DNA from 4 places in the Pengzhenrongella phosphoraccumulans genome. Region 2 is predicted to be linked to each of the others. Evidence: riboswitches for the same ligand, from Rfam matches in the RefSeq annotation. Region 2 holds a riboswitch; each other region holds the start of a gene.
The links. A riboswitch is a leader RNA that binds a small molecule or an ion and turns the genes downstream of it on or off. The one in region 2 is predicted to bind cyclic di-AMP.
Positions count from the first base shown of each region.

Region 1: another riboswitch for cyclic di-AMP. It lies ahead of VTA80_RS00190 (C40 family peptidase); the one in region 2 lies ahead of VTA80_RS20665 (C40 family peptidase).
Region 3: another riboswitch for cyclic di-AMP. It lies ahead of VTA80_RS05980 (C40 family peptidase); the one in region 2 lies ahead of VTA80_RS20665 (C40 family peptidase).
Region 4: another riboswitch for cyclic di-AMP. It lies ahead of VTA80_RS01040 (C40 family peptidase); the one in region 2 lies ahead of VTA80_RS20665 (C40 family peptidase).

Region 1 covers NZ_CP144210.1:33,691-38,629, forward strand. The annotation lists gene VTA80_RS00165 (RNA polymerase sigma factor) at 1-15, opposite strand, end outside; gene VTA80_RS00170 (DUF4395 family protein) at 201-695, opposite strand; gene VTA80_RS00175 (hypothetical protein) at 683-1,099, opposite strand; gene VTA80_RS00180 (hypothetical protein) at 1,224-1,481, opposite strand; gene VTA80_RS00185 (YibE/F family protein) at 1,750-2,193, opposite strand; cyclic di-AMP (ydaO/yuaA leader) riboswitch at 2,385-2,574, shown strand; gene VTA80_RS00190 (C40 family peptidase) at 2,576-3,343, shown strand; gene VTA80_RS00195 (ATP-binding protein) at 3,518-4,657, opposite strand; gene VTA80_RS00200 (response regulator) at 4,654-4,939, opposite strand, start outside.
Region 2 covers NZ_CP144210.1:4,466,056-4,470,994, reverse strand. The annotation lists gene VTA80_RS20680 (type III polyketide synthase) at 1-764, shown strand, start outside; gene VTA80_RS20675 (isoprenylcysteine carboxyl methyltransferase family protein) at 783-1,301, shown strand; gene VTA80_RS20670 (NAD(P)/FAD-dependent oxidoreductase) at 1,298-2,353, shown strand; cyclic di-AMP (ydaO/yuaA leader) riboswitch at 2,465-2,656, shown strand; gene VTA80_RS20665 (C40 family peptidase) at 2,658-3,452, shown strand; gene VTA80_RS20660 (heavy metal translocating P-type ATPase) at 3,476-4,939, opposite strand, start outside.
Region 3 covers NZ_CP144210.1:1,288,464-1,293,402, reverse strand. The annotation lists gene serC (phosphoserine transaminase) at 1-785, opposite strand, end outside; gene VTA80_RS05985 (metal-dependent transcriptional regulator) at 928-1,623, shown strand; cyclic di-AMP (ydaO/yuaA leader) riboswitch at 1,731-1,932, shown strand; gene VTA80_RS05980 (C40 family peptidase) at 2,019-2,696, shown strand; gene VTA80_RS05975 (HNH endonuclease) at 2,925-3,431, shown strand; gene VTA80_RS05970 (universal stress protein) at 3,551-4,519, shown strand; gene rocD (ornithine--oxo-acid transaminase) at 4,680-4,939, opposite strand, start outside.
Region 4 covers NZ_CP144210.1:209,670-214,608, reverse strand. The annotation lists gene VTA80_RS01055 (class I SAM-dependent methyltransferase) at 1-28, shown strand, start outside; gene VTA80_RS01050 (hypothetical protein) at 782-1,081, shown strand; gene VTA80_RS01045 (DUF305 domain-containing protein) at 1,716-2,336, shown strand; gene VTA80_RS01040 (C40 family peptidase) at 2,515-3,306, opposite strand; cyclic di-AMP (ydaO/yuaA leader) riboswitch at 3,309-3,498, opposite strand; gene VTA80_RS01035 (plastocyanin/azurin family copper-binding protein) at 3,924-4,538, opposite strand; gene VTA80_RS01030 (SHOCT domain-containing protein) at 4,535-4,819, opposite strand; gene VTA80_RS01025 (hypothetical protein) at 4,818-4,939, shown strand, end outside.

The DNA of each region.
Region 1 (4,939 bases), 530 kb from region 2:
GATGGCGGTGAGCACGCTGTCCAGGCGCTCGGGCAGCTCCGCCCGGCCCGGAACTCGGTAGGGGATCCGTGCGTCGGCGATCTTCTTTATCCATGGGCATAAGGAAGTCGGCGCACGTGGCCAGTAGAAAGACCTGGTCGTCGGCGGCGGGATCAATGCGATCGACTTCGCGCTGGTCGCGGGCCGCTACACCAACCCGTTCAACGCAATTCCCGGACACTTCTGCTCGACCCGAAGAACAGTCTGTAGATCCACGAACCGAGGCACCAGAGACTGCCGGTTAGAATCGCTCCCCCGGCGACGACAAATCCTCCGGAGATCAGACCGAGCACGGGCGCTCCGTTGTAAAAAAACAATGCCGACAGTGCCAGCATTACCGTGGAGAGCAGGTACGAGAATCGTCGCGGCGTTGGTGTCGACGGAAGTGGCGGAGATCGAAACAGGTGTCGCACGATGAAGTTATAGACCAGGTCGAGGATCATCCCGCGCGGCCAAACTATCCCGCTCAAGGCAACGAGTGCCATGGTTCCGAGCCAGATAGGCGACTGCAACAAGAGTCCGATTACGATCAGAATCGTGCCCACGGCGGGGGTGAATCGCAGCGGCATTGCGAAGCAGGATTTGGCTTCGGTGTCGAAACTGTCAAATCCCTGCTTATCTAGATTGGCCTCCAAAGAAGCACTCAGGCTTGCCATCTCTTTATCCTCCTTCTAGCCGGGGCTCTTTCGCGCCGAGCGTGACGTCCGTACTCAATGAATTGCCCCCTGGGAGACCCGGGGTTCCCGAACAATGAACGGGCGACAGCTCCTGACAGCTCCGGAACTGGCGGCGGTGCGGGCCTGCCTGCGGCCGCCGCCGCTCGCGCCGCAACTTCGGCGGCGCACTGCTGCGCGATGATTCGCTCGAGATCGGCCGCCAACACGGCGCGCTGCGCGTCGATCTCGACCTGTTCAGCCTCGGAATGATCCTTCATGCCCTCAAGGGTCCGCTGTTCGGCACTCTGGTCTGCGATCAGCTGCTCGATCTCGACCTGCCGGGCTTGCGCCGCCGAGCGGGAAGCATCGGCGGCGATGACCTTCTGGTCAGCGTCGGACTTCAACGCAGCGACATTGTCCTGGATCGCGCTCAGGCCCGACTGACCATTTCGGAGGAGCCCATCAGGAACGGCGAGCCGGCGCTCACGCCCGACCCGCCCGCTCCCTCGAGAATCGTGGGCACGTCTGCTAGGCGACCGCCGACATGGTCCGCATGAGGTCCGAGCCGTGCGCCCCCTGGTGCATCCCCGGGTTGTGGGTGCCGGAGAAGCCAGCGCCGTGGGCGCATTCGGAGACGTGCTGACCGTAGGCAGGGCCGCTGGCGACGGACTCGCTACGTGCATTTTCGCTGGTAGCGCTGGCCGGCGAGGCCTGAAGAAGGACGGCGGCTGCGACCGCCGCGGTGGCGACGGCGCGGCCGAGCTTCGTGCTGCTCTTGGTGCTCATCATGTGAACTCCTCAACGTGCATGGTGGATTCTGTCTTTCGGGATGACTCCAGAATTGCGCCCCAATCCATCGATCCCGGCAACGAAACGACAAAGATCCGACAAAGATCGCGGCATCACGGACGGAGGCGAAGTCGGCCCTCGTCACCGATGCCAACCCCAGCGCGTCGATACGCGAGGTCCGGTGACGGTGGGTGGATCGCACCGTTGGTCCAAGCCTGGGACCCGTGGCGGCCCGCGGGCGCTCGTGGTCCACGAGATGCCTGGATCAGTGGTGGTAGCCCGCTGTCTCGGCCACGCGGTGTCGTTGACGTGAGGGCTTCGCCGGGTCCGCGATCGCAACGAGGGCGGCGATCGCGGTTGTCAACGGGATCGCGAGAACCAGTCCGATGGACCCGACCAGGGTGCGCACGATCTCCCCGGCGAACTCCCCGCCCGTCAGCGTCTGCGCCAGCGGCAGCTGGTGGATCTCGACGAGAAGGAGCAGCGGGAGAGAGGCTCCCGCGTACGCGAAGGCGATCGTGTACACGGTCGATGCGATGTGATCGAGCCCGATGCGCATCGCGCGTCCGAACAGCTCACGCGGGCTCGCGTTCGGGTCCGCGGAGCGCAGCTCCCAAACTGCGGACGCCTGGGTGATCGTCACGTCGTTGAGCGCCCCGGGCCCACCCACGCAGCCGGCCGCGAAGGTCGTCCGCAGTGATCGAGTCAAATCCTCCGGCGGCGTAGATCTGCTCGACGCGCCCGCGGACGTTGAGACCGTTGTCCTCGGCCTCTATCGCCTCGTTGGCGTTCGGGGGAATGTGTCCGTCGACGGCCACCTGCGAGGGTCCGTGACCTGACCGTGACAATCGGGGCTCGCGTCAGTTAGGGTCGGCTCACCCTGGGGCGATCCCGGGTCGCCTGGGGTGGACGCCGAGTCCTGCCACCACCGATGGCCCTCTCGAAGTCTCGCTGGCAGGAGCGGGGGACCCAAGCACGGCGGACATCGCACGTCGGTGTCCTTGGGGTGAAGCCGATCGCTCGTGATCGGCCGGGCGCAAACTCCCGCCCGAACCCGACAGCTCACCCCGAAGGCGACCGGAGAGGTCCCCATGCCCGTGAGCTCTATTCCCGCCCGCCACCGATCAGCCGGTCGGCCAGTCACCGCCCTCTCCGAGCTCGCGTCTACCGCGACCGGGACTCTCTCGGTCGTCAGTCGTCGATCCGTCGTCGTCGCGGCGTCCTCCGGCCTGATCATGTCGGTGATCGCGTCACCGGCGAGCGCCACCGGGCCCAACGAGAACACCATCAGTCACGCCGCCGTGGACACCTCCAGCCTCACCGCAGGCGCACGCGCGGCGCTCGCGACCTCGCCGATCGTCAGCGTGCCCGACGAGGCGTCCTGGTCCCTGGACATCCCCGCGCTCGCCGTCGTGGCCGACCCGCCACCCCCGCCGCCCCGCGCAACCCCACCTGCCGCGTCGCGGAGCGCGGCTCGCGCAGCCGTACCGGCCGCGGCGATCGGCGCGACCGCACCTGCCAGCGCGAACGGGAGCGCCATCGTCGAGATCGCGTCGCGGTACGTCGGGGTGCCCTACCTGTGGGGCGGCACGACCCCGGCCGGGTTCGACTGCTCGGGCTACACGTCCTACGTGTACGCGCAGGTCGGCATCACCTTGCCCCGCACCTCATCGGCCCAGCGCGAGGTCGGCACGGTCGTCTCCCGTGCCGACGCCCAGCCCGGAGACCTCATCTGGTCCCCCGGTCACATTGCGATCTACGCCGGCGGAGACCTGCAGGTCGATGCGCCCCGCCCCGGCCAGACCATTCAGATCCGGAGCATCTGGCAGTCCAACCCGACCTTCATCCGGGTCGGCTGAGCAGCGCGCGACGCCCGGCGCACACCGAGTCGCCGGGCGTCGTGCGCTCTTCTGCCGATTCGAGCCAAGCGGACAGGCTCTCGTCTGCCAGGGAATCGGCGACCGACCGATGAACCCAACCGGCCATCCACGGTGCCAGCAGGATCTCGCGGGCGCCACGAGCCCGAGGTGCACCTAGAGGCCTGAGACCACCCCGGCTGCGGGCAGCGTCACGGTGAAGACCGCGCCTCGACCCGGCCCATCGCTGTGTGCGGTGATGGTTCCGCCGTGCGCTTCGGTGATCACCTTGGCGATCGCCAAGCCGACGCCAGATCCGCCGTGGGCGCGGTCTCGGGCGGTGTCGACCCGGTAGAACCGATCGAAGATGTGCGGCAGGTGGTCGGGGGGAATTCCCTCGCCGTCATCGGCCACCACGATGCGGACTGACGCACCCGCGCGGTCCGCCATCAGCGTGACCCGGCCGCCAGGCGAGGTGTGCCGCAGTGCGTTGTCGAGCAGGTTGGTGAGAACCTGCGCGATCCGATCTGCGTCGGCGTCGATCCTGGCGGTCGCGGCGACCGGCGCGACCCGGACATCCAGGACCACCCCACCTGTGGTGTACCGATGGGTCGCCTGCGCGGTCGCGTCGGCCACGACCTGCGCGACAGCGAGAGTCGTGCGACGCATCGTCAGGCGTCCTTCCTCGGCGGTGGTGACCAAGGCGATGTCCTCGCTGAGCCGCGTCAGACGCGCGACCTGGTCGCCGAGCATGGCCAGGGTTGGGGCGTCGGCCTGCTCGACGCCTTCGGTGATCGCCTGCAGGTAGGCACCCAACGTGGCGACCGGGGTGCGCATCTCATGGGCGAGGTCGCCGAGCATCTGCGATCGACTCACCTCGATCCGGCCCAGGTCCGCGGCCATCGTGTTGAACGCCTCGGCAAGGTCGTCGAACTCGGTACCCATGCCCACGGCGGGGACCCGCGCGGTGTAGTCGCCGCCGGCCACCCGGCCGGCCGCGGCGGTCACCGGGGTCAGAGAGCGGGTGACACGCCGAGTCACGAAGATGCTGACCACCACGGAGGTGAGGAGAGCCGCAGCCAGGGCGAGCGCGAGCGACAGGGCCGAGGCGGTGCGGAACGCCTCCTCTGCGTGCAACGTGGCAAAGGCACTCGAGCCACCGATGTGGCCCATGTGGTTGTGGAAGATCGCGGGTCCGATCCCCGCGACCACGACCCACGCCGTTGCGCCTCCCACCATCACCACGACCAGGATCGCCCCGAGCAGACGCGTGCCGAGGTCCCTGCGGCCGTTGATCCACGACCGGGCCCACCTCATTCGCCGGGGCCCATCCGGTAACCGACACCACGGACCGTTCGAATGAACACGGGGGCGGCCGAGTCATCCCCGAGTTTGCGGCGCACGTGCCCGACGTGGACGTCGACGAGGTGCTCGTCGCCCATCCAGGCACCCCCCCAGACTGCCTCGATGAGCTGGATCCGGGTGAAGACCATGCGGGGATGCGCGGCCAGCGCCGCCAGCACGTCGAACTCTGTCCGGGTGAGGTCGACCAGTTCTCCGGCCACGCGGACCTCTCGCCCCTCGAGGTCGATCGACAGG
Region 2 (4,939 bases):
CCTCGGTGACCGGCATCTCGGCGCCGTCGATCGACGCCCTGCTCGTCGCCCGGCTCGGGCTGCGCCCGGACGTCAAGCGGCTGCCCGTGTTCGGGCTCGGCTGCGTCGCGGGCGCCGCCGGGATCGCCCGCGTGCACGACTACCTCCAAGGCCATCCCGGCGACGTCGGGGTGCTGGTCTCGGTCGAGCTCTGCTCGCTGACGATGCAGCCCGGCGACGACTCGATGGCCAACCTCGTGGCGAGCGGCCTGTTCGGTGACGGTGCGGCCGCCGTCGTGATGGTGGGCGACGAGCGTGCGCGGACGACGGGCGTCGCGGGGCCGGACGTGATCGCGACCCGCAGCCACCTGTACCCCGAGACGCAGGACGTCCTCGGCTGGGGCATCGGCGGCAGCGGGTTCCGGATCGTGCTCGAGGCGAACCTGCCCGACGTCGTCGGGCGTCACCTGCGCGACGACGTCGTGGACCTGCTCGCCGGGCACGGCCTGAAGCCGGGCGACATCACGACGTGGGTCGCGCACACCGGCGGCCCCAAGATCCTCGAGGCCGCAGCCCGGGTGCTCGACCTGCCGACCGCGGCGCTCGCGCTGAGCTGGGAGTCCCTGGCGCGCGTCGGCAACCTGTCCTCGTCCGGTGTGCTGCACGTGCTCGCGGACACGCTCGCGCTCGGCGGTCAGCAGCCGGGCGACCCCGGGGTGCTCTTCGCCCACGGCCCGGGCATCAGTGCCGAGCTCGTGCTGCTCCGCTGGCCGGACCAGGGCTGAGGGCGCGCCGTGCCTGCCCTGAGCGTGATCGCGTTCGATGCCCTGATCGCGGCCGTCGCCGTCGAACGGATCGCGGAGCTCGTCGTGTCCACCCGCCATGCCCGATGGGCGTTCGCCCGCGGCGGCGTCGAGGCGGGTCGGGGCCACTTCCCGCCCATGGTGCTGCTGCACGCGGGGCTGCTCGTGGCCTGCGTCGTCGAGGTGCACGTCGCCGATCGACCGTTCGTGCCGCTCCTCGGCTGGCTCGCGCTGGTGGCGGCGCTCGCCAGCCAGGCCCTGCGCTGGTGGTGCATCGGCACGCTCGGCCCGCAGTGGAACACGCGCGTGATCGTGGTCCCCGGCCTCGCCCTGGTCGATCGCGGGCCGTACCGCTGGCTGCGGCACCCCAACTACGTCGCGGTCGTCGTCGAGGGGATCGCGCTCCCGCTGGTGCACACCGCCTGGCTGACGGCGCTCGTGTTCACGGTGCTCAACGCGGTGCTGCTGCTCGGGTTCCGTATCCCGACCGAGGAGCGCGCCCTGGTCGCCGCCGCATGAGCACCGCGACCCGCGACACGGATGTGCTGGTCGTCGGCGGCGGGCCGATCGGGCTGGCGGCCGCGATCGAAGCGCGACTGGCCGGCCTGGACGTCGTCGTCGTCGAGCCGCGGGGCGCGTCGATCGACAAGGCCTGCGGCGAGGGGCTGATGCCCGGAGCGGTCGCGGCCCTCGCCCGGATCGGGGTGCACCCGCAGGGTCACCCGCTGCTCGGGATCGGGTACCGCGGCGGCGACCTGCACGCCGACCACCACTTCGAGTCCGGCCCCGGGCTCGGGGTGCGGCGCACGACGCTGCACGCCGCCCTGGACGCCCGCGCGACGGCGCTCGGCGTGCGGCGCGTGGCGGGGCGCGTCGGGACGATCGAGCAGGACCACGACACGGTCTCCGCCGCAGGCCTGCGCGCCGGCTGGCTGCTGGGCTGCGACGGTCTGCACTCGACGGTCCGCCGGGTCGTCGGGCTCGACCGGCCCGCAGCCGGGCCGCCGCGGGGTCGGGGAGACCGCGACCGGCGCCGGTTCGGCCTGCGACAGCACTTCCGCGTCGCACCGTGGACCGACCTGGTCGAGGTCCACTGGGGCCCGACGGTCGAGGCGTACGTCACGCCCGTGGCCGACGACGTCGTCGGCGTGGCACTGCTCGGGCCGCCCCACACGGACTACGCGGGTGCGCTCGCGACCTTTCCCGAGCTCGCCGAGCGGCTTCGAGGGGCCGAGCCTGCCGGCACGCTGCGCGGCGCCGGTCCGCTGCACCAGCGCACGTCGCGACGCACCGCCGGCCGGGTGCGCCTCGTCGGTGATGCGTCCGGGTACGTCGACGCGCTCACGGGCGAGGGGCTCCGGGTGGGGCTCGCCCAGGCGGCCGCCGCCGTCGCGCACCTGGACGACGCCGGAGCGTACGAGCGCGCCTGGTCGGCGTCGACCCGCGACTACCGCCTGCTGACGACCGCGCTCGTGGCCCTGGCGACCTCTCCGCTACGCCGGGTGATCGTGCCCACCGCGGTGCACCTGCCGTCGGCCTTCGGCGCGGTGGTCGAACGCCTTGCGCGCTAGGACGAATTGCCGCATAGCAGGCGCGCTTTTGCCCCGAGGCGATCGGTTTGTCCTCGCAGCCCCTCGGCGCGGTAGGGTCGAGCGTCCCTGAGGTTCATCCTCAGGTACGCCCAAGGTGGACCGCCGAGTCCTGCCACCACCGTCTGGGCACCAGGACTTCTCGCTGGCAGGAGCGGGGGAACCACGATCGTCGGGCGCCGCCAGTCGGTGTCCTTGGGGTGAAGCGGGTCGGTACCTCGACCCGCCGGGCGCGACTTCCGCCCGAACCCGACAGCTCACCCCACAGGCGACCGGAGAGGTCACCATGGCTGTGAGCACCACGCCCGCCCGTCATCGCGCGACCGGTCGACCGAGCACCATGCTCGGTGACCTCGCGGACGCAGCCACCGGCAGCCTCGCGTCGGTCGGACGGCGATCCGTCGTCGTCGCTGCCGCTTCCGGTCTCGTGGTCTCCGCGATGGCCGCACCGGCCGGTGCCGCCGAGCCCGGTGACGCGAGCGTCGCGGTGCCGTCAGCCGCCGGCGCCCTCCCGGCCGAGAGCGTGGCTACGGGCGTCGACACGTCCGCGCTGACCTCCGCCGCTCGTGCGGTGCTGGCGTCCGCGCCGGTGGTGAGCGTCGCCGCCGACTCGGCATGGGCGCTGGACATCCCCGCGCTCACCGTCGTCGCCGACCCGCCGCCGCCCGTCCGGGCGCGGGCCGCGTCTCGCAGCGCAGTGCGCGCCGCCATCCCGACGACCACGGGCGCACCGGCCCCCGCCAGCGCGAACGGCAGCGCCGTGATCGAGATCGCGGCCCGGTACGTCGGGGTCCCGTACGTGTACGGCGGCACCACGCCGAGCGGGTTCGACTGCTCCGGCTTCACCTCCTACGTGTTCGCCCAGCTCGGCATCGCCCTCCCGCGCACCTCCAGCGCCCAGCGCAACGCCGGCACGGTCGTCTCGCGTGCGGACGCCCAGCCCGGCGACCTCGTGTGGCACCCGGGGCACGTGGCGATCTATGCCGGTGGCGATCAGCTGATCGACGCACCGCAGCCCGGCGGGAGCGTCCAGTTCCGCGCGATCTACTTCTCCAACCCGGTCTTCATCCGGATCAGCTGACCGCGGACCGCCAGCGTCGGCGGTCAGCGCTCGAAGCGGCGCAACCGCAGGCTGTTGGTGACGACGAAGACCGACGAGAACGCCATCGCGGCGCCCGCGATCATCGGGTTGAGCAGCCCCGCGGCTGCCAGCGGGAGTGCCGCGAGGTTGTAGGCGAAGGCCCAGAACAGGTTCCCCTTGATGGTGCCGAGGGTGCGCCGCGAGAGCCGGATCGCGACCCCGGCCGACCGCAGGTCCGAGCGCACCAGCGTCAGGTCGCTGGCCTCGATGGCCACGTCGGTGCCCGAGCCCATCGCCAGCCCGAGGTCGGACTGCGCGAGAGCGGCGGCGTCGTTCACCCCGTCGCCCACCATCGCGACGACGTGGCCCTCGGCCTGCAGCCGGCGGATCACCTCGACCTTGTCGGCCGGGCGCACCTGGGCGATGACGTCCTGCGGATGGATGCCGACCTGCTCCGCGACCGCGGCGGCCGACCGGGCGTTGTCCCCGGTGAGCAAGATCGGGCGCAGGCCGAGCCGGCGCAGCTCGCCGATCGCCTCGGCGCTGGACACCTTGACGGTGTCCGCGACCACGACGACGCCGCGGATCTCGCCGTCCCAGCCGACCCACACGGGGCTGCGGCCCTGACTCTCGGCGGCGTCGGCCGCGGTGACCAGGGCCGCGGGGGCGTGCTGGGCCCAGTCCTCGGCCAGCCAGGTGCGTTGTCCGACCGTCACGGCGCGCCCGTCGACGACCCCGGCGACGCCGCGTCCCTCGGTGCTCGCGAAGCTCTCGACGGGCGGGAGCGTGCCGCAGCGCTCCCGCGCGCCGTCGGCGACGGCGCGCGCGATCGGGTGCTCCGACGCGTGCTCGAGGGCGCCCGCGAGCAGCAGGACCTCCCCCTCGTTCGCTCCCGCGGCGGCGACGACCTCGACGAGGCTCATCTGGCCCGTGGTCACCGTGCCTGTCTTGTCGAGCACGATGGTGTCGACCCGACGGGTGGACTCGAGGACCTGCGGACCCTTGATGAGGATGCCCAGCTGCGCGCCACGACCGGTGCCGACCATGAGCGCCGTCGGGGTGGCGAGGCCGAGGGCGCAGGGGCACGCGATGATGAGGACGGCCACGGCGGCCGTGAAGGCGGCCTGCGCGTTCGGTCCGAGCACGAGCCAGCCGACGAGCGTCAGCAGCGACAGCAGGATCACGATCGGCACGAACACGGCCGAGACCCGGTCCGCGAGGCGCTGGACGTCGGCCTTGCCGTTCTGGGCGTCCTCGACGAGCCGGGCCATCTGGGCGAGCTGGGTGTCCGCGCCGACCCGGGTCGCCTGCACGACGAGCCGTCCGCCGGCGTTGGTGGTGGCGCCGACCACGGCGTCGCCCGGTCCGACCTCGACCGGCACCGACTCGCCGGTGATCATCGAGGCGTCCACGGCGCTGACGCCGTCCGTCACGGTGCCGTCGGTCGCGAACTTCTCCCCAGGGCGCACGACGAACCGCATCCCGAC
Region 3 (4,939 bases), 1.8 Mb from region 2:
GTGGCGATCGCGGGGGTGTTGAGGGTCTGGTCCTGCCGCGAGTTCGCGATCGCGGTGCGCAACGAGAGGAACTCCGGCACCCAACGGCCGCTCGACTCGAGCTCGGCCGAGCGCGCGACGGCGTCGGGCGAGAGCAGCGCGAGCCACAGGCCGCCGTCGGACGCGAAGCATTTCTGCGGGGCGAAGTAGTAGGCATCCGTCTCCGCGATGTCCACGGCGAGCCCACCGGCGGCCGACGTCGCGTCCACGAGCGTCAGCGCACCCTGCTCCCGGGATCCCGCCACCCGGCGCACGGGGGCCATGACCCCGGTGGACGTCTCGTTGTGCGGCCAGGCGTAGACGTCGACGTCGTCCTCGAGCTCGGGTCGCGCGAGCTGGCCGGCCGGTGCCGTCCGCAGGGTGGGCTCGGCGAGGAACGGGGCGCGGGACGTGGCGGTCGCGAACTTCGCGCCGAACTCGCCGAACGTGGTGTGCTGCGCGCGCTCGCGGACCAGGCAGAGCGTGGCCAGGTCCCAGAACGCCGTCGACCCGCCGTTGCCCAGCACGACCTCGTAGCCGTCGGGGAGACTGAACAGGTCACCGAGGCCCTCGCGGATGCGTCCGACGAGGCTGCGGACGGGGGTCTGGCGGTGGGAGGTGCCCAGCAGCGAGCCGCCGACCGCGGCCAGAGCGGCGACCTGCTCGGCGCGGATCTTGCTCGGACCGCAGCCGAACCTCCCGTCGTCCGGCAGCAGCCCCGCAGGGATCGCGATGGCGGGGGGCGTGTTACCAGTCGGCTCGGGCACCTCGCGAGCCTAACCTCGCGTGCGGCGCGGACCACCATGACCGGCCTCCGGGCCGCGCAAACCCCCTGGTGGGCACCCCCGACGACACCCCGGAACACCCCGTAGCCTGGGGCCAGAGCGTGATCAACCCGAGAGGCCTTCCGTGAGCGACCTGATCGACACCACCGAGATGTACCTGCGGACCATCTTCGAGCTGTCCGAAGAGGGCATCGTGCCGCTGCGCGCCCGGATCGCCGAGCGGCTGGGGCACTCGGGCCCGACCGTCTCGCAGACCGTGGCGCGGATGGAGCGCGACGGTCTCGTCATCGTCACGGGGGACCGGCATCTCGAGCTGACCCAGGCCGGGCTGCTCAAGGCGACGCGCGTCATGCGCAAGCACCGCCTCGCCGAGCGCCTGCTGACGGACGTCATCGGCCTGGACTGGGAGTTCGTGCACGACGAGGCCTGCCGCTGGGAGCACGTGATGAGCGACCGGGTTGAACGGCGCCTGCTCGAGCTCCTCGACCACCCCCGGCACTCGCCGTACGGCAACCCGATCCCGGGGCTCGCCGAGCTCGGCGACCAGGCCGCACCGGAGGGTTTCCTCGACGGCGTCGTCGCGCTCGCCCAGATCGCGCCGCTCGACGGCGGCACGATCCAGGCCGTGGTCGCGCGGCTCGGGGAGCCCGTCCAGACCGACCCCGAGCTCCTCAGCCGCCTTGCCGAGGCGGGGGTCACCCCCGGCGCGGAGATCAGCGTCGGCAGCGGCCGCGGGGTCGTGACGGTCCGCACCGCCGGCAAGGACCACTACCTCGATCTGCCGGAAGAGATCTCGCGGCACATCTTCGTCAAGGCCTGATCAAACCCACCCGGTGTGACTTTCGTCACCGTAACCGAAACGTGACATTGGGTGGGCCTGTCCGGTACGTTCAACTTGCTCCTCGGAACCCTCATCCGCAGGAGCCCTCGAGCGGATCGCCTAATCCTGCCGCCGCACGGGGTTCCGTACGACTTCGCCGGCAGGGGCGGGGGACCCAAGTTCGTGGACACCGGTGACGGTGACCTTGGGGTGAAGCTGGGCGGACGTCGGTAACGACGCCCAATCAGCCGGGTGAACTCTTCCTACCCGAACCCGACAGCTGACCTCGTAGGCGTTCGGAGAGGCATCACGTGACTGTGAGCATCGCCCGGCACCGCTCTGCGCGCCGACCTGTGACACCACTGAGTGACTTCGCTACCGCCGCAACCGGATCGATGGCCGTCGTCGGCCGCCGCTCGGCTGTCGTTGCTGCCGCTGCCGGACTGGTCGTCTCGACCTTCGGCGCGCCGGCCACCGCGGCGACGTCCGCCGAGAACGCCTCGTCGGTCCCGGCCGTCGACACCTCGGCACTGACCGCCTCGGCGCGTGCCGCTCTCGAGACCGCCCCGGTCGTCACCGTCGCCGCCGACGCCTCCTGGACGCTCGACGTCCCGGCCGTCACGGTCGTCGTCGACGCTCCCAAGCCCAAGCCCGTCACCCGTACCGCTGCGGCAGCGTCTCGCTCGGCCGCTCGGACCGCTGTGCCGGCCGCCGCGAACAGCCCCGTCCCGCAGTCGGTCTCCGGCAACGCGGTCCTCGAGGTCGCGGCCCGTTACGTCGGCGTCCCGTACCGGTCGGGCGGCAAGACCCCCGAGGGCTTCGACTGCTCCGGCTTCACCGCCTACGTGTACGGCCAGCTCGGCATCTCGATGACGTCGCAGTCGTCCGCCCAGCGCAACGTCGGCACCGTGGTCTCCCGCGCGGACGCCCTCCCCGGTGACCTGATCTGGAGCCCCGGCCACGTCGCCATCTACGCCGGCGGCAACACGCAGATCGACGCGCCGAAGCCCGGCGGCTCCGTCCAGTTCCGCGCCATCTGGCAGTCCAACCCGGTGTTCATCCGGGTCAGCTGACCGATCCCCCAACGTTCGGCCCCGGTAGCGCGTCAGGCGCCGCCGGGGCCGTCGCGCGTTCGGGGTAGGGGGCGCGAGCCCCGCCCATCGCCGCGGCCGGGACCTTCCAGAGACGGCCCCGGCTGGTGGCGACGCGGTGTGCGGTTACGATTGTCGCGCTTGTACCTCCACAGCGGGCCGAGTCAGCCAGACGGGCCCGACAACCTGGTCCTGGAGCTCATCGTGCTGATGCCCGTGGCGCCCCCCCGACGGACGTTGCTGCTCAACGCGAGCCTGGAACCCCTCTGCGTGGTGAGCGTCCATCGCGCCGTCGTGCTCGTGCTGACCGGCAAGGCGATGGTTTTGGAGACGGACGGCCGACTGCTGCACTCGGAGCGGTCCGCGGTGCCGGTGCCCCTCGTGATGTGCCTCGTGCGGTACGTGCACGTCCCGCACCGCCGCACGGTTCCGCCGACCCGGCGCACGGTGCTGCAGCGCGACGACCACCGCTGCGCGTACTGCGGGGGCACAGCGGACACCGTGGACCATGTCCAGCCCCGGTCGCGCGGGGGCCGGCACGAGTGGACCAACGTCGTGGCGGCGTGCGCCCGGTGCAACCATCGCAAGGCTGACCGGCTGCTCGCGGAGCTCGGGTGGCAGCTCGAGTTCAGCCCGCACGCCCCGCGGGGGGTGGCGGCGCTGTTCGCTGCGACAGTTCGGACGGATCCGTCCTGGTCTGCCTACCTGGTGGCCTGAGCAGCCCCGCACCGACGGGAATGTATCGGCAAAGGTTTTGGCACGCCCAGCCCTTCCCGCAGGGTATTTTCGAGGGACACTAGAGCAAAGATGCTCTGGGAGTCTCGGGAGGAACAGCCATGACGCGCGACAACGTGGTTCTGGTCGGGGTGGATGGCTCCGCGGCCAGTCTGCACGCGCTCGACTGGGCGGCCGCCGAGGCCGTCACTCACGGGTTCACTCTCAAGCTGGTGTGCGCCTACTCGCTCCCGTCGTTCACCGCAGCCTCCCTCGACGGCGGCTACGCAGCCCTCGACGACACAGCGATCCAGGAGGGCGCCAAGGTCGTGCTCGCCGAGGCCCAGGCGCGCGCCGACTCGCTCGGGGTGGCGGCGACGTCGTGCCTGGCGACCGGGGATGCGACCGGGGTGCTGGTCGACATGTCCCGCACGGCGCGCCTGGTCGTGCTGGGGACGCGGGGTGGGGGCGGGTTCGCCGACCGCCTGCTCGGCACCGTCTCGTCCGCGCTCCCGGCGCACGCCTTCTGCCCCACCGTCGTCGTGCCCACCCGCCCGCCGGCGCGTGCGAACGACGTCGAACAGGCACCGATCGCCCCGGTGCGCCGCATCGTCGTGGGGGTCGACGGCTCACCCGCCTCGGACCTGGCCCTGCGGCAGGCGATCCGGGAGGCGAAGGCCTGGGGCGCCGAGCTGACGGCGGTCGCCGGTGTGCCGCTGGGTTCCGGCACGGGAGCGCTCGCGTGGCTGCCCGCCGCGATCGACCACGAGGCGGTCCTGGCCGACGTCGCCGAGGGGCTCAACGTCGTCGTGGACCGGGCCCTGGTCGACCTGCCGGGGGTGCAGGTCAAGCGGCACGCGCTCGACGGCACGGGGGCCGCGCTGCTCACGGAGTTCTCCACGGCGACCGACCTCATCGTGGTCGGCTCGCGCGGGCGCGGCGGCTTCACCGGCCTGCTCCTGGGCTCGACGAGCCAGGCGGTCCTGCACCACTCGGCCGCCCCGGTGATGGTGGTCACCGCCCGAAGCACGGAAGGCCCGCCCACCCCTCCCGGCACAAGAATCCGAGGAATCGGCGACCTCTACCGCTAACCGCCACCCCACCCACCCACTTACTTACCTACCTCACCGCACCTCACCGGGCCCACCGCGACCCGCGAACTCGGAGGTTTGCCTCGAACTAGGACACCGTGGTGTCCGAGTTCGAGGCAAACCTCCGAGTTCGGCAGCTGGTTTTGGGCGGGGGAGGGGGTTAGTGGAGGGCGTCCGTGAGTTGGTCCAGGGCCCAGTCGAGGTCGTCGGCGCTGATCATCAGGGGCGGGGCGAGTCGGATCGTCGAGCCGTGCGTGTCCTTCGCTAGCACCCGCCGCGCCAGCAACCGCTCGCACAGCTCGCGCCCGGTCCCGCGCGCGGGGTCGAGGTCGATGCCGGCCCACAGCCCGACGCCGCGCCGCGCCGCGAGCGAGCCGTCGGCCACGAGCGCATCCAGCCGGGCCTGCAGGTGGGCGCCGA
Region 4 (4,939 bases), 700 kb from region 2:
ACGATGCTCCCGGGCGACCCTGATGTGAGCCGAGCAGCCAAGGACACAACGCAGGTCGGCACCGAATGCACCTTGGCGACAGGTATGTGGTGGATCGCGGGCGCCGATCGAGACCCTCGCAGGCCGCAAGTGGAACTACCTCCAGGGGTGTCCGGTCAGCCAGAGTCGAAGGCTGCCTCCGGCTGTCGAACAGTGCGTGCAACCGGCACCCAGAAGCGTCACGTCAGCAAGAAACGGGTGCTACGTTCACGACGTCGAAGCCAGATCCGTTCGTTCCAGCAGCCAACAATGGGGTCAAGATGGAACCGATGCGGAGCGTAGACGAAAATGCGTACATCGGACCGTCCGGGGTCTCGCTGAAGCGCTCGTGGCCCACTGTTCTTGCATGGGTCGTGGGTACGTCGCTAGGACTACTGTTCCCCGACCACCTGCTCTTGGTCGTCGTAGCAACCGTTCTCGCCATCACGTTCCTCGTAGTCCTCGATCGGATGCGCCAACGCGCGATGACTCGCCCAGCGGACCGAGACGCGCACTGAAATATTGACCCAACCTGATCGAGCGTTTCGCACTCATCGACGGTTGATGGGTCACGGTCCGCTACGACGGCCCGGTCATCGCACCGCTCGTCATCGACATCCACGACAGTGTGGCCGGCGGCACCGTCGTGCCCGGTGGCTGGAGTCGAACGGCTCATCCCACGAGCGTTGCGTTTGCGGTAGACGATCCACACGACCTGAGTTGAAAGGGGTGCACGACGGTGGAACTTGGTCTCAATCCGGAGGTGAGAACTCCGCGAACTGTGCGGTGGGCGAGGCGCACCATTTCCTGGTCGCTCGGTATTGGGCTGTTCACGGTCCTGCTCGGCGCCTGGAAGGTCGGCGTGTGGGCGAACCACTGGTACATCGCCGAGCACTTCTACTACGTCGATGTGAACGAGGCGGCCAAGACCGGTCCGTACTGGGACATCACGCAGCTCCTGAGGTCGGGGAACGAGTCACTGCTCGAGGGCTTCGTCTACCTCGGCATTGCTGCAATTTGCTTCGGACTTTTCGCCGTCCTGAGCCGCCGCCACCCGCGGTAGGGACTCCGAACTCCGAGGCCACAATCGAGTCGTTCCACCCCACCGGCGGCCACCAACCGGGCTTTGAGGCAGGTTGCCGGCACGCGCGATGCTGAGCGACAGCGAAGCGGTGGCCACGGCCGTTGTTGACGATGTGGGAGGACGGGACCGTGACGAGCAAGCCTGACCGTCAACATGCCAGCCGCGGTTCCCTCGGCCCGCGCGCTTGACCCCGTCATCTTCATCAGATCTTCATCGAATCTCGACCCTACGAGCGGGGTTCGCCAACGAACTTTGGGATGCCCAGCGGGCGGTCATCGCAGCGCCTCGCGGGTTGCAGTAGACCGATGAATCTGGAATTGATCGTGGGAGGTGCATGTTGGTCCCGAAACGCCCTCTCCCTGGGGGCCGAGCCGTCCCCGCCGACGTGCGTGATTCCGGTCGCGTCGGTGGGGGTTCTCGGTGAACGGCGAACTACGCGTGCACCGCCTTAGGGCACGGCCGCCCCGCGCTGCTCCTTGGGGAACGCCGTCGGGCCACCAATGCGAGCACGTGCCTTCGCGCGCACCCACCACCCTTACAACGCCGCACACCACTCGAAAGTCATTGCCACGAGCCGATTGTCCTGTTGTCCACCGAGCCTTGGAGAAACACCATGAACGTCAAGACCCGCATGACAGCTGTCGGCGGCGCGCTCGCGCTCGCCGTGGTCCTGTCCGCGTGCGCCGGTCAGGAAAGTGCGCCAGCCGCGAGCAGTCCCTCCAGCGCTTCGTCCCCGTCCGTGGCCGTGCCGGTCGACGCCAGCCACAACGACGCCGATGTCACGTTCACCCAAAACATGGTGGTGCACCACGAGGGTGCCGTCCTGATGGCCGATCTTGCAGGACGCACCGCCAGCACCGCAGAGGTCAAAACCCTGGCGGAACGCATCGCTGCCGCCCAGGATCCTGAGATCCGCGAGATGCAGTCGTGGCTGATGGCGTGGGGTGAGCAGAGCGCGGCCGACGTCGACATGGACGGGATGGACATGGGCGGCATGGACATGGGCGGGCTGAGCCAGACAGAGGCGATGGCTGAGCTCAATGCCGTCACCGGGACGGAGTTCGATCGTCGCTTCCTCGAGCTGATGATCGATCACCACCGAGGCGCCATCGAGATGTCCGACTCTCAGCTCGCCGCGGGCAGCAACCCCCAAGCTCTCGAACTCGCCCAATCCATCATCGACGCACAAAAGGCGGAGATCACCGAGATGGAGCAGCTCCTCAAGGGCCTGTAGTTCGATCCCGCATCATCCGCGGCCGGGCGCGCTGTGCACCTGTCGGCTGCACTCAACTTGCTCTGTGCCCTGATCGCACGATTCGGGAGGGTCGGCGACTGGGCGGCCGAGAGGTGCGAGTGCCGGAGCAAGGAACGCGAGACGCCCAGCGGCGTGGCCGCTGGGCGCCTCGCGCTTTTCAGCTCACCCGGATGAACGTGGGGTTGGACTGCCAGATGCTCCGGATCTGGATGGTCTGACCGGGCTTTGGTGCATCGACCTGCAGGTCGCCGCCGGCGTAAATCGAGATGTGACCTGGGGACCAGATGAGGTCGCCTGGCTGGGCGTCGGCACGTGAGACAACCGTGCCGACGTTGCGCTGAGCCGACGAGGTTCGGGGCAAGGTGATGCCGACCTGCGCGTACACGTAGGACGTGAAGCCCGAGCAGTCGAACCCGGACGGTGTCGTACCGCCCCACAGATAGGGCACACCGACGTAACGGGATGCGATCTCGACAATCGCACTGCCGTTCGCGCTCGCCGGTGCAGTCGCGCCGATTTCCGTGGCCGGGGCGGCCTCCGCGGGGACCGCTGCGCGGGCCGTGCTGCGCGATGCGGCAGGCGGGGCCACACGGACCGGCGGGGGCGGTGGGGGCGGCGGGTCGGCGACGATGGTGAGCGTGGGAGTGTCCAGAGACCAGGACGCGTCGACTGGCACGCTGACGACCGGTGAGGTTGCGAGGACTGCGCGTGCACCGGCCGTCAGGCTGGAGGTGTCCACGGCGGGGTGGCTGGTGTTGATCTCGGCGGACACGGTGGCCGTCGCAGGTGCAGCGAACACCGACATGACCAGTCCGGAGGACGCCACCACGACGACGGATCGACGACCCACGACCGAGATGGCCCCGGTCGCGGTGGAGGCGAGGTCGGACAGGGCTGTGACGGGCCGACTGGCTGATCGGTGGCGGGCGGGGATTGAGCTCACGGGCATGGGGGACCTCTCCGGTCGCCTTCGGGGTGAGCTGTCGGGTTCGGGCGGGAGTATGCGCCCGGCCGATCACACAACGATCGGCTTCACCCCAAGGACACCGAGTGCGATGTCCATCGTGCTTGGGTCCCCCGCTCCTGCCAGCGAGACTTCGCGAGGTCCATCGGTGGTGGCAGGATTCGGCGGTCCACCTCAGGGCACCCGGGAATGGCCCCCGGGTTGACCCGACCCTAAATGAAGCGCGCCCCGATTGTCACGGTCAGGTCACAACGTGCTGATTGGTGAGAACGCCAGTCGACACGGCCCAGGCTGTCACAGGGCGCTGCTCGCTGGCCCAGCACCTCTGGCCCGGACCCGGCCCTCGGCGCGAGTCCGGTGGCCGTCCGCCTTGTCGCTCATGCCGCGGTGATCAGATGTCAGAGATCGGGCGGCCCTCCTGGGCCTACGGGTCCTGGCCGTCGAAGCGGTCCCGATGATCCTGCCGCCCGATGATCCCTCGACAGGACCCGGTCCCGCGCCAACAACTGGCACCCGCGCGCAGTATCAAGACGGCAGAGTCAGTCGACTGCGAATGTGGTCGCGGTACAGGAATGAACCGGCACCAGGGCAGGTGACGAGTGTCAGGTCACCGTGAGTTCGGTGGACATCCCGGCGGCGTAGTGGCCGGGGAGGTTGCAGGCCAGCTCGTAGTGGCCGGGGGGCAGGGTCAGGGTGACCCATCCGGAGGTGCCCGGCGCGATTCCTTCGCCGGTGCCCTCGGCGTTGGTGCTCGACGCCTCGCCGAGGCTGCCGGTCTCGTCGATCTGGTTGTCGGCGCCGATGGTGCGGTTGCCGGCCGATTCGCCGTCGGCGAGCGGCAGGACGACCAGCTCGTGGTCTCTGCGGCCGTCGTTGGTCACCAGGAACGACACCTGTCCGTGGGCCACGGTGGTGCGGTCGGCGCGTAGATACATCATCCCGCCGCCCATGCCGGTGCGGCCGCCCATCATGGGGCCGCCCATGTCCGCCGCCGAGACGCGAACGACCTGCCCGGGCAGGTCCGGCGCCGCCTGCGCCGCGTCGGACCCGTACCCCGAGCCGCCGAACCCGGAACCCATGGACGAGCCCTGACCCCAGGTCCCGCCCCACGCCACTGCGGCGAAGATCGAGCCGAGCAGGACCGTCAGGGTCGCGGCCAGGGCCGCGATCAGCCATCCCCGGCGGGGCTGCCGCGTGGTGGTCGAGGGTGCCGTCATCGGTTGCCTCCTCGCGCCGCGGTGATTGCCGCGCGGTGTGCCTGGTAGGTCTCGCCGTCGATGTCGCCCTGGGCCAGTCGGCGGTCGAGGATCTCGAACGGGGACTCCTGTCCGGGCGTTGCCGGCCACGGCGTGGGGGTCGCCCCGGTCTCGGTGCGCCTGCTGTTCGACGGCAGGAGTCGGAGCACCAACCACACGGTCAGTGCGATCAGTGCGATCCAGAACAGGCCCATGAAGACCCACCCGCCGCTGTTCATGCCGTTCCCGTACCAACCCATCATGTCCGTCTCCTTCGCTCGCGCGTGTTTCGTCGGTGCTGACTCCACCCTCTCGTCGCCACACGAGGATCCCGGCGAGGAACGACAAAGATCCGACGAAGATCCGAGTTGCGTGGTTCATCC